Regions from separate parts of the Solibacillus kalamii genome, predicted to be linked through region 2. Evidence: predicted binding sites of a transcription regulator. Region 2 holds the regulator's gene; the other holds the start of a gene.
The links. The regulator LexA, encoded in region 2, represses DNA repair genes until DNA is damaged. The targets are predictions, from matches to a motif close to CGAACATATGTTCG.

Region 1: the regulator LexA is predicted to act here: its motif matches at 2,318-2,331, upstream of CBM15_RS03340 (Y-family DNA polymerase).

What each region holds. Positions count from the first base shown of each region.
Region 1 covers NZ_NHNT01000001.1:711,791-716,986, reverse strand. The annotation lists gene CBM15_RS03350 (pyridoxal phosphate-dependent aminotransferase) at 48-1,232, opposite strand; gene CBM15_RS03345 (carbon-nitrogen family hydrolase) at 1,384-2,175, shown strand; gene CBM15_RS03340 (Y-family DNA polymerase) at 2,351-3,604, shown strand; gene CBM15_RS03335 (YolD-like family protein) at 3,617-3,937, shown strand; gene CBM15_RS03330 (L-threonine 3-dehydrogenase) at 4,242-5,192, shown strand.
Region 2 covers NZ_NHNT01000002.1:308,941-314,136, reverse strand. The annotation lists gene CBM15_RS05190 (DUF896 domain-containing protein) at 1-46, opposite strand, end outside; gene CBM15_RS05185 (YneB family resolvase-like protein) at 111-767, opposite strand; gene yneA (cell division suppressor protein YneA) at 754-1,101, opposite strand; gene lexA (transcriptional repressor LexA) at 1,262-1,885, shown strand; gene CBM15_RS05170 (gamma-glutamyl-gamma-aminobutyrate hydrolase family protein) at 1,968-2,663, opposite strand; gene CBM15_RS05165 (5' nucleotidase, NT5C type) at 2,779-3,324, opposite strand; gene CBM15_RS05160 (DNA alkylation repair protein) at 3,402-4,109, opposite strand; gene CBM15_RS05155 (gamma-type small acid-soluble spore protein) at 4,295-4,840, shown strand; gene glnA (type I glutamate--ammonia ligase) at 4,987-5,196, opposite strand, start outside.

The DNA.
Region 1 (5,196 bases), on a different contig from region 2:
GCGAATAAAACACCGCATTTCCAATAGTTGAATCATACAATGAAAAGTTATTTCAAAACTGTCTCCACAAACAGACCAAGCTTTGCGACACGCTGTATTGCTTCGCGCAAACGATCTTCATCGACGAGCAGCCCGATCCGAATATAACCTTCACCGTATTCACCAAACCCATTACCGGCTGCAACGGCAATATCCGCTCTTTCCAGCAAAAAGTCGGCAAATAGCTCGCTTGTATATGGTGCAGGTACAGGGAGCCATGCGAAAAACGAGCCTTTCGGAGCTGTAATTTCCCAGCCGATTTTATGAGCCTCTTCAACGAGTACATTACGACGACGCTCATATAATGCACGGAGCTCCTGTACACAAGTTTGCTCCTCGTTCAGTGCAACGGCCGCTGCATGCTGAATAGCAGGGAACTGGCTGCAAAACAGATGGTCCTGAATAATATTGATCGCTTCAATCATTTTTGCATTACCGACAGCAAAGCCGATGCGCCAGCCTGCCATATTGTACGATTTTGACAATGTATAAAGCTCAATGCCGACTTCTTTTGCACCGGGTGCCTGCAGGAAGCTTGGCGGGCGCTCACCATCAAAGCCTAGTGCCCCGTAAGCGAAGTCATGGGCAACCGCAATGTTATTTTCTTTAGCTAACTGTACGGTCTGTTCAAAAAATTCATGCGTTGCGACACCGCCAGTCGGGTTGTTCGGATAGTTTAAATACATCAATTTTGCCCGTTGTTTAATATCTGCTGACAATGCTTCATAGTCTGGCAAAAAGTGATTTTCCTCTTGAAGCGGCATCGTATCAAACTTTACATCTGCAAGTGCGACACCGGATAAGTAATCCGGATAACCTGGATCTGGGAGGAGCATATAATCGCCAGGATTCAGGAGTCCAAGCGGAAGTTCGACTAAACCGATTTTTGTTCCGCCAAGGACAGCCACTTCTGTAGCAGGATCAATATCGACATTATATTCACGTTTGTAAAAATCTGCAGCCGCTTGCTTGAGCTCTTCAATACCGCGGAATGGGGAATATTTATGTGTTTGCGGGTCGTTTGCCGCAATTTGCAGTGCTTCAACAATATGTGCCGGTGTCGGCTGGTCCGGATTTCCCTGACCTAAATTAATGACATCGCGCCCTTCAGCAAGCGCTTCATTTACTTTGTTTACAAGTGCTGCGAAAAACTGTTGTGGTAACTGTTGCAGCTTTTTCGAGAATTCAATCATTTTTTATCACCTCTGAAAAATAGTAAGGTTAATGTTAGTCTAAAACTTCACTGAAGTAAAGCGAAGATTTTGACAACTTGAAGTGAGATGTTACAATGAGTACGAATAAGCGAAAATTGATTCTCACGGAATTTTTAAGGCGGTGGCAGTTATGAAAATTGGTTGTATTCAGTTGAATGTTGGTTTTGGCAAGGTAGATGAAAACTATGAACGCGCGGAGAAATTTATTCGCGAAGCGGTAGCAGGCGGTGCTGAAATTGTCGTATTGCCGGAAATGTGGAATACGGGCTATGCGCTCGAAAAACTGGAAGAGCTGGCAGACGAAAATGGTGAACGTACAAAAGCATTTTTAAGCAGTCTTTCAAAAGAATTGGCGGTACATATTGTAGGCGGATCGGTATCGGTGAAGCGTGATGATAAGTTTTACAATACAATGTACACGTATAATCGCGATGGCGAACTAGTCGGCGAGTACAGTAAAGTGCATTTGTTCCGCTTAATGGATGAGCATCTGTATTTGGAATCAGGCAGTGATATGAACCGTTTCGCATTAGGCGAGCTCGAAGCAGGCGGAGCAATTTGCTATGATATTCGCTTCCCGGAATGGCTGCGTTCTCATGCATTGGATGGTGCCAAGGTGCTGTTCGTACCAGCGCAATGGCCGACACCACGTATTGATCACTGGAAAATTTTACTGCAGGCGCGAGCAATTGAAAACCAGTGCTTCGTCGTTGCGGTAAATCGTATTGCCCGTAAAGTGGAAAACTTTAATGGTCAGTCAATGATTATCGGGCCATGGGGTGAGGTACTTTGGACAGGTGCAGACGATGAGGAGCTGGCGATTATTGACGTTGATTTTTCAACGGTCGATGAAGTGCGCGGCCGCATCCCTGTATACGAAGATCGCCGTCCAGGTCTTTATGAAAAAGTAATAAAAGAATAAATTTTAGAAGCGTACTGGATAATGCCAGTGCGCTTTTTTGCATTAAGCAGCAAAATAACTCTTTCATACCGGAAAAAAATCCCTAACAACCAAAACAACCACTACTTTCCACTTGCCATCTCACACGTCTCATTTTAATATAAGAACAAACGTTCGATATAAGGAGATGAGCTTTATGTATGAAAATGCGCCGGAACGTTCGATTATTTGTATTGATATGCGCAGTTTTTATGCAAGCTGTATTGCATCGGTTGAAAATTTAAATGTAATGGAAGTCCCGATTGCGATTGTCGGAAATTTTCAGCAAAAGGGAAGTGTTGTGCTTGCAGCGTCCCCTCCGATGAAAAAGCGCTTTAATATTCGCACAGGTTCGCGATTATACGAAATCCCGCCACATCCGGATATTCGCCTTTTTGAGCCGCGGATGTCGTTATTTATTCGCATATCAATGGAAATTACACGTCTGTTCAATGAGTTCGTTCCAAAAGAGGCCATTCATGTATATAGCGTCGACGAGAGTTTTATCGATTTAACCGGAACAGAAAAGTTATGGGGACCGCCCGAAGAAACGGCAAAATACATTCAGCAGCTCGTTTACAATCAATTTGAAATTCCCTGTGCAGTCGGTTTTGGCCCAAATATGCTGATGGCAAAACTGGCGCTCGACATCGAAGCAAAAAAGACGGGATTTGCGAAATGGACATATAATGATGTACCGGAAAAACTGTGGCCGATCATGCCGCTATCTACAATGTGGGGCATCGGTAGCCGAACGGAAAGAACGCTGAACCATATGGGGATTTACTCTGTCTATGATTTGGCGCATGCCGATTTAGCGTTACTTGAAAAGCGCTTCGGTGTTCTGGGCAACCAGCTTTATTACCACGCATGGGGAATCGATCATTCGACAGTCGGAGCACCGATTATGCAAGGGCAGATCAGCTTCGGGAAAGGCCAAATGCTTATGCGCGATTATCGCAGCCGAAATGAAATTTTAGTCGTATTGCTGGAAATGTGTGAAGACGTGGCAAGGCGGGCGCGGGAAGCGAAAAAAATCGGGCGGACGATTTCATTAGGGCTTAGCTACAGTAAAGATGCCTTCGGAGGCGGATTTCATCGTTCCCGCACAATCGATGAGCCGACAAACGATACAATGAAAATTTTCGAAGTGTGCAAGCAGCTGCTCGACGAATTTTATGCAGAACGACCGGCGCGCAAAGTTACGATTACATTAAGCAATATTGAAAGTGAATATTCGATGCAGCTCAGTCTGTTTGATGAGATGAGGTGGCGCAACCGCAAGCTCGGAGAAACGATGGACCGTTTACGTACAAAATACGGAACAACAGCGATTTTGCGTGCTGTTTCCTATACGGAAGCAGGTACTGCACTGACACGGGCTAAATTAGTAGGCGGGCATAAACAATAAGGAGTGAAGGCGATGAACAAAGATAGAGGAGCAATTAAATGGAACGCAATGATGCTGCCGGAGCATGTCCAACTATTGCGTGAATGGCAGGAAGAGGACACAATTGTTACCCAACCCCAACTCGACGAAGCCCAGTTAGAACAAATTAACATCAATCTGCAGCGAGCCTACACAGAGCATTGCCCGATCCAACTAAAAGTATGGGAGCAAACAGGCCTTTATACAGTTTCCGGAGCAATTCAAAAAATCAACATCCACGAACAATACGTCAAGCTGGCAAACAGCGAAAGAATTCAGTTCCACCATATTTATGAAGCGCTCTTAGATGAGTAGACTTTCAGGAGAATTTAATTTCTCTCAATTTTACAACGAGAACCACCCATATAAAAGCAATTTCACTATTCGAATATTTCACACGTACAAATGTATTGCTGAAAAAGAATATTTTTTTAAATATTGTTTTTTAGAAAAGAACACCATATAATGAATTTCATGAAAATGTTTGAACATCAAGTTTTACGGATGGTTCTATGTATTTTCCACAAGGACATTTGTTTTAATAGATGAGAAATAATAGACGGTATATTCAGCGGTAACAGGCTGAAAATTGTCTTTTAAAGGATAGGGAGGCTTCAGCGTGAAGAAAATTATGGTGACCGGTGCTTTGGGTCAAATTGGTTCGGAATTAGTAGAGAAATTACGTCATACGTATGGCACAGATAATGTATTGGCAACAGATATTCGAAAGATTGATCAGCATGAAGGTCCATTTGAAGTATTGGATGTAACAGATGGGAAACGCATGCACACACTTGCCCATGATTTTGGTGCAGACACGATGATACACATGGCTGCATTACTCTCGGCAACAGCAGAAAAAAATCCAGTTTTCGCCTGGAATTTAAATATGGGCGGTTTAATGAATGCACTTGAAGTGGCGCGTGAACTTGATATGCAGTTTTTTACGCCAAGCTCAATCGGCGCATTTGGTCCTTCTACGCCAAAGGACAATACACCACAAGATACACTGCAACGTCCAACAACGATGTACGGTGTCAATAAAGTAGCAGGCGAATTGTTATGCGACTACTACTACACACGCTTTGGGCTGGATACACGGGGTGTCCGTTTCCCGGGGCTGATTTCGTATGTGACGCCACCTGGTGGAGGAACGACGGACTATGCGGTAGATATTTATTATAAAGCAATCTTGGAAGGACGCTACACATCGTATATTGCGGAAGGTACGTATATGGATATGATGTATATGCCGGATGCACTGCAGGCTATTGTTGATTTAATGGAAGCAGACCCTGCAAAGCTTGTGCACCGCAATGCATTTAATATTTCGGCGATGAGCTTTGAGCCGTCACAAATTGCAGCCGAAATTAAAAAGCATATTCCAAGCTTCACAATGGGTTATGATGTCGATCCGATCCGTCAGGCAATTGCGGACAGCTGGCCAAATGCAATCGACTCATCGGCAGCGATTGAAGAATGGGGCTTCAAAGCTAACTACGATCTGGAAAAAATGACGCTCGATATGCTGGAAAAACTAAAAGTACGATTAGCACAAAACGCGATTTAACTTA
Region 2 (5,196 bases):
ATTTAGAAAGCTCATTAATGCGAGCTATTTTCTCTTTTGATAACATTTGAATCTCACCTTTCTTCCTACCTACTACAAAGGTATAAAAAAAACGACTTGAAAACAAGTGTTTACTCTTCAAGTCGCTCCATATATTCAATATATCTTCTATGTACGGTCGCTTTACTGATGGAAATGCCCAAGCCAGACAATGTCGTAGCAATTTCTGCAAATGTTAAGCCTTTCTGGCGTAGCTGGACGATTTCTTCGACAGGCACTTCTTTACGTTCACGCCCTTCAATATTACCGCGGTTTTTTAAATTGTTTTGGGGCTGGTAGCCATTTTCTACAGCGCGACGCATTCCCCGGCGGATTTTCGCATTATGCATACGACGCTGGTATTCTTCGACAATCGCTAAAATTTCGAGCAGCATTGTATCCATTTCGTTTAATATGACAGGACCTGCATCATTCAATGTATACACTGTCGCTTCATATTTTTGTAATAGGTGAAGTACTGCCATACGTGCATTACCACGCCCTAACCGTGTTTCGTCCTGTACAAACAACGCTTCGATGCCGTACTCTTTCATATAGTCAAGCATATCGAGCAGTCCATCTCTGTCCACATCATATCCGCTATGCTGATCCATAAAGATCTCCACATCTTTATAGCCGAATGTTTTCGCATACTTTGTCAGCTCCTCTTGCTGACGTACTAGTGATGTTTCTTGTGTATTTTTATCCGTACTGACACGGCAATAAATTACTGCTTTAGTTTTTATCATTGTTCCCTCTCACTACTTTAATCGATTGCATATCAGTGGAATCATTCAGCTGAGCAATGTATTGTGAATCTTTTTCTACAGGTACAACCAGTACTTGTCCTAAAACAACTTTTTCATCCAGCAATCCGTTTTCCTTTTTCACTTCATCGATCCAATCATGCTTAGCCATTTTACCACGGTATTGTTCTGCCAACGACCATAAAGTATCGCCATGCTCTATGCTTACGTGTTCGTATAATTCTATTTTATCGTCCTGCATCATGAATAAAGCAATCATAAGTACAGAGAATAGTAGAAACATTGATGTAAAGCCATTTAGTTTAGTTTTTTTCATTTGTAAAACCCTCTTTCGAATATATGTTCGGAATATTTGTTCTCATAATAATACGAACATATGTTTTTGTCAACCGTTTTTTCGAACTTATGTTTGCATTCATGTTCGCATACTGCTATACTTACTTTAAGAAAAATAGCATGATAAAGAGGTGAGTTAGTTGACACAAAAAATTTCAAAGCGGCAGCAGGCTATTCTAACTTTTATAAAAGAGGAAGTTCGTTCTAAAGGCTATCCGCCATCAGTACGCGAAATTGGAGAAGCGGTAGGTTTGGCTTCCAGTTCAACTGTCCACGGGCATTTAGCTCGTTTAGAAAGTAAAGGGCTTATCCGCCGTGACCCTACTAAGCCGCGTGCCATTGAAATATTGGACCAGGAAGAGATGAACATCGCCAAACAAGGTGTCATCCATGTTCCGTTAATCGGTAAAGTTACAGCTGGTCTGCCTATTTCCGCAATCGAGGATATTCAGGAATATTTCCCGTTGCCGGATGCTTACGGCTCACCGGAAGAAGAACTATTTATGCTTGAAATTATGGGTGAATCCATGATTGAAGCCGGTATTTTAAACGGGGATTATGTAATCGTCAAAAAAACGTCTACCGCGAACAATGGAGAGATTGTTGTAGCAATGACGGAAGATGATGAAGCGACAGTCAAGCGCTTTTACAAAGAAAAAACTCATTTCCGCCTACAGCCTGAGAACAGTTCAATGGAGCCGATCATTGTCAATCAAGTTTCTATTTTAGGTAAAGTAGTCGGCCTCTATCGAAATATTCATTAATCAGAAGCTTGCCATTCTAATAGAATCGGCAAGCTTTTTAATGAAATAAAAAAACTCAGCCGTAAACGACTGAGCCTTTTTATTACTTATGGCATGCTTCTATAAAACTTTTAAATAAGCGCTGTGCATAAACATCCCCGTTTGGCGCCAATTCTTCCGGGTGCCATTGTACCGCCACACAATACGGATGGGATTCGTGTTCAATTCCTTCAATAATGCCGTCTTTCGCAACTGCCGAAACAAGAAGTCCTTCCCCTAACTTCCCTACAGATTGATGGTGAAATGTGTTAACACGGAATGATTCTTCTGTAAAAATCTCTTTAAATTTCGGTGTCTTCACTTCAACGGTATGTGCCAATTCTCCACGCTTTGAAGGTTGTTTATGTAAGATTGTATTATCCACCTGTGATGGTATATCCTGAATTATCGTACCCCCGAATGCAACATTCATAATTTGTTGTCCACGGCAAATACCTAGAACAGGCATTTGTCTTTTAAAGGCTGCATTCATTAATAAAAGATCGCTGTCATCACGCTTTCTAACAACACTACCGATATGACGGTGCGGTTCCTCATTAAACAATAATGGATCGATATCCGCTCCACCAATTAATACGAGGCCATCAACTAAATTTAATACTGCTTCTACGTTTTCTTCCGTAGCATTCGGTATACAAATTGGTATACCCCCCGCAAGTTCTATCGACGTCAAATATGCGTTGTTTATATCCAATTTCTTGTCAAAATCATACATCGTTAATCCAATAATCGGTTTCATTCATTCTATCCCCTTACAATTTATAGATAATTCCAACTATTTAAATTATACTATTTCGTTAAGCCAAGTGACTACAAAAATATAAAAGGATTGCCTGATTGCAACCCTTTACCTTTTATACAATTTCCAGTTGTTTTATAAAATACTGTTTAATTTCTTTCCAGTTGTTCACACGTATGAAACCTTCTTCTGATCGATTGTACGGCATCGAATACAATATACCTGTTCCTTTAAATGACTTGAGTTGGCGTGGGCTATCGTCAATTAAATAATCAGTATGTATTACCGCTTTATTTCCGCAAAACACAATGTTCTGTGTTTTAATAAATGGTAAATACTCCATTAACCAATCGTACTTCGCTGTAAATGACCCCGGTACATCCATGGCAGCTGTCGTAATATAAATTTCATAATGCTCCTGCAGCTCTCGAATGACAACAATTGCATCTTCATCCAGTACTTTTAAATCTCTGAAATAGCCGGGCTCATTTAATAAAGCAAATAATTTTTTTGCATCTTCTCTAGGTAAATCGCGCTGTGTCGTTAGAAGAAATTCTTCATCAGTAAAATTTGTCCCGAAATTCTCGTTATATGTAACACATAATTTCGAATAAAAGTCAGCCAACACCTGGTCCATATCGATGGCAATGCTTTTTTTCATGTAATAGCCTCCTTGAAATTTCCTAATTTTAGTTTATACAATTGTATGGCGAAAAAACAAGGTATAACTCTTTACAATTAACAGCGTACATATTTACGTTTAAAGCCGATTCGTCCTTTTTCCACCTGTTTTTCAATTTCCGCATAAGCGTGTAGCAGACCCGGCTTTTTCCCTTCACGTTTCGTTTCAATTGGCCCGATTTCCTTAGCAAATTGCACAACCTCTTCATGTAGAGGTTTAAATGAAACACCGACTGTCATGACAAAGTTGTTCATTGCTACTTGTGTACGTGATGGTGCTTGACGGATATTTTGTTTTACATACTCAAGCATACCCAATAATTTTTCTTTTGAAAATTCTTCATCTTTTCGATTGCCGAGGAGCCAGCAGTAACAATGCCAACCTGCCGACATTTTTAGTTCCTCACCACTTGCAATCCATTTATCGCTTACTTCCTGCGCAATATCGGATTCAGCCAAAGTCACTGCAACAACATAATCGGAAATCATATAAAAATAGGCTTGTTCAATCCAGCGGTCGTAATCTTCTTCAGTCATTGCTTTCGGATCCGCAATAACCCCGGCAAAATACATTGCATCATAGTTGCCTGTCGCATAAAGCTGTTCAGCCAGCTCCTGATTTATTTTTATTTGTTTTACATACGGTTTCATCGAACCAGTCGTTACACCGAATAACGGCTCTTTTGCTCCATTGGACATATAAATCTTTTTTGTACGCTCTTTACCCAATGCCTCTAATTCTTGCATCATTGTATCAAGTTTCATAATAGCCTCCTTTTGTTCTATCGGTAAATTTTAATCCTTCTTATTATACGATTTATATACTTATCATTCCAAGGTACTGAAGCATTGGTGATCGGCACATTTAAAATTTTTAAAAAAAATTGGCAATTGATTTAACCGAATAATAAAGCAACCTCTGAACAGAATAATGTCAGGAGGTGATTTTGATGTCAAAAAATAAAAACATCAATAACAAGAATAACGCCGAATTCGGAATGGAAACGGATGTTAACCAAGTAATGCAGCAAAACCAAAAGGCTGAAGCTAAAAAGCAACAAGCTTCTGGTGCGTTTGCAAATAGCGGTTTACAGAAGAAACCGAATTCAATGAATGCTGAGTTTGGCATGGAAACAAACGTTAACCAGGTGAAACAGCAAAACCAGCAAGCTGAAGCTAAAAAGCAACAAGCTTCTGGTGCGTTTGCAAACAGTGGTTTACAGAAAAAACTCACTTCAATGAACGCTGAGTTTGGCATGGAAACAAACGTTAACCAGGTGAAACAGCAAAACCAGCAAGCTGAAGCTAAAAAGCAACAAGCTTCTGGTGTATTTACAAACAGTGGTTTACAGAAAAAACTCACTTCAATGAACGCTGAGTTTGGCATGGAAACAGATGTTAACCAGGTAAAACAGCAAAACCAGCAAGCTGAAGCTAAAAAACAGCAAGCTTCTGGTTCTTACGGTAAAAACCGTTTCCAAAACGGCAATAAATAAAGCATTATTGAACCGGCAATTTATATTGCCGGTTTCTTTTATACTATACGAATAAATTACAACAATTATTTTGGTTAAAATTGAATACGACTATACAAAAAAGTGCAAAAAAAAGCGCCGGAATTTTAGCCCCAGCCCTTTTTTTCTTAGTACATTTTCATATATTGGTCGCGTTCCCACTGGTGAACAGTTGAACGGTACATATCGAACTCGATTTCTTTTGCTTCTTTAAAGTTCGCATAGATATGGTTTCCTAATGCTCTTTGAACCACTTCATCTTTTGCTAGTAATGCTAATGCATCATCTAAAGCTGCAGGCAGATTATCGATGCCGTTAGCTTTACGCTCTTCTTCGCT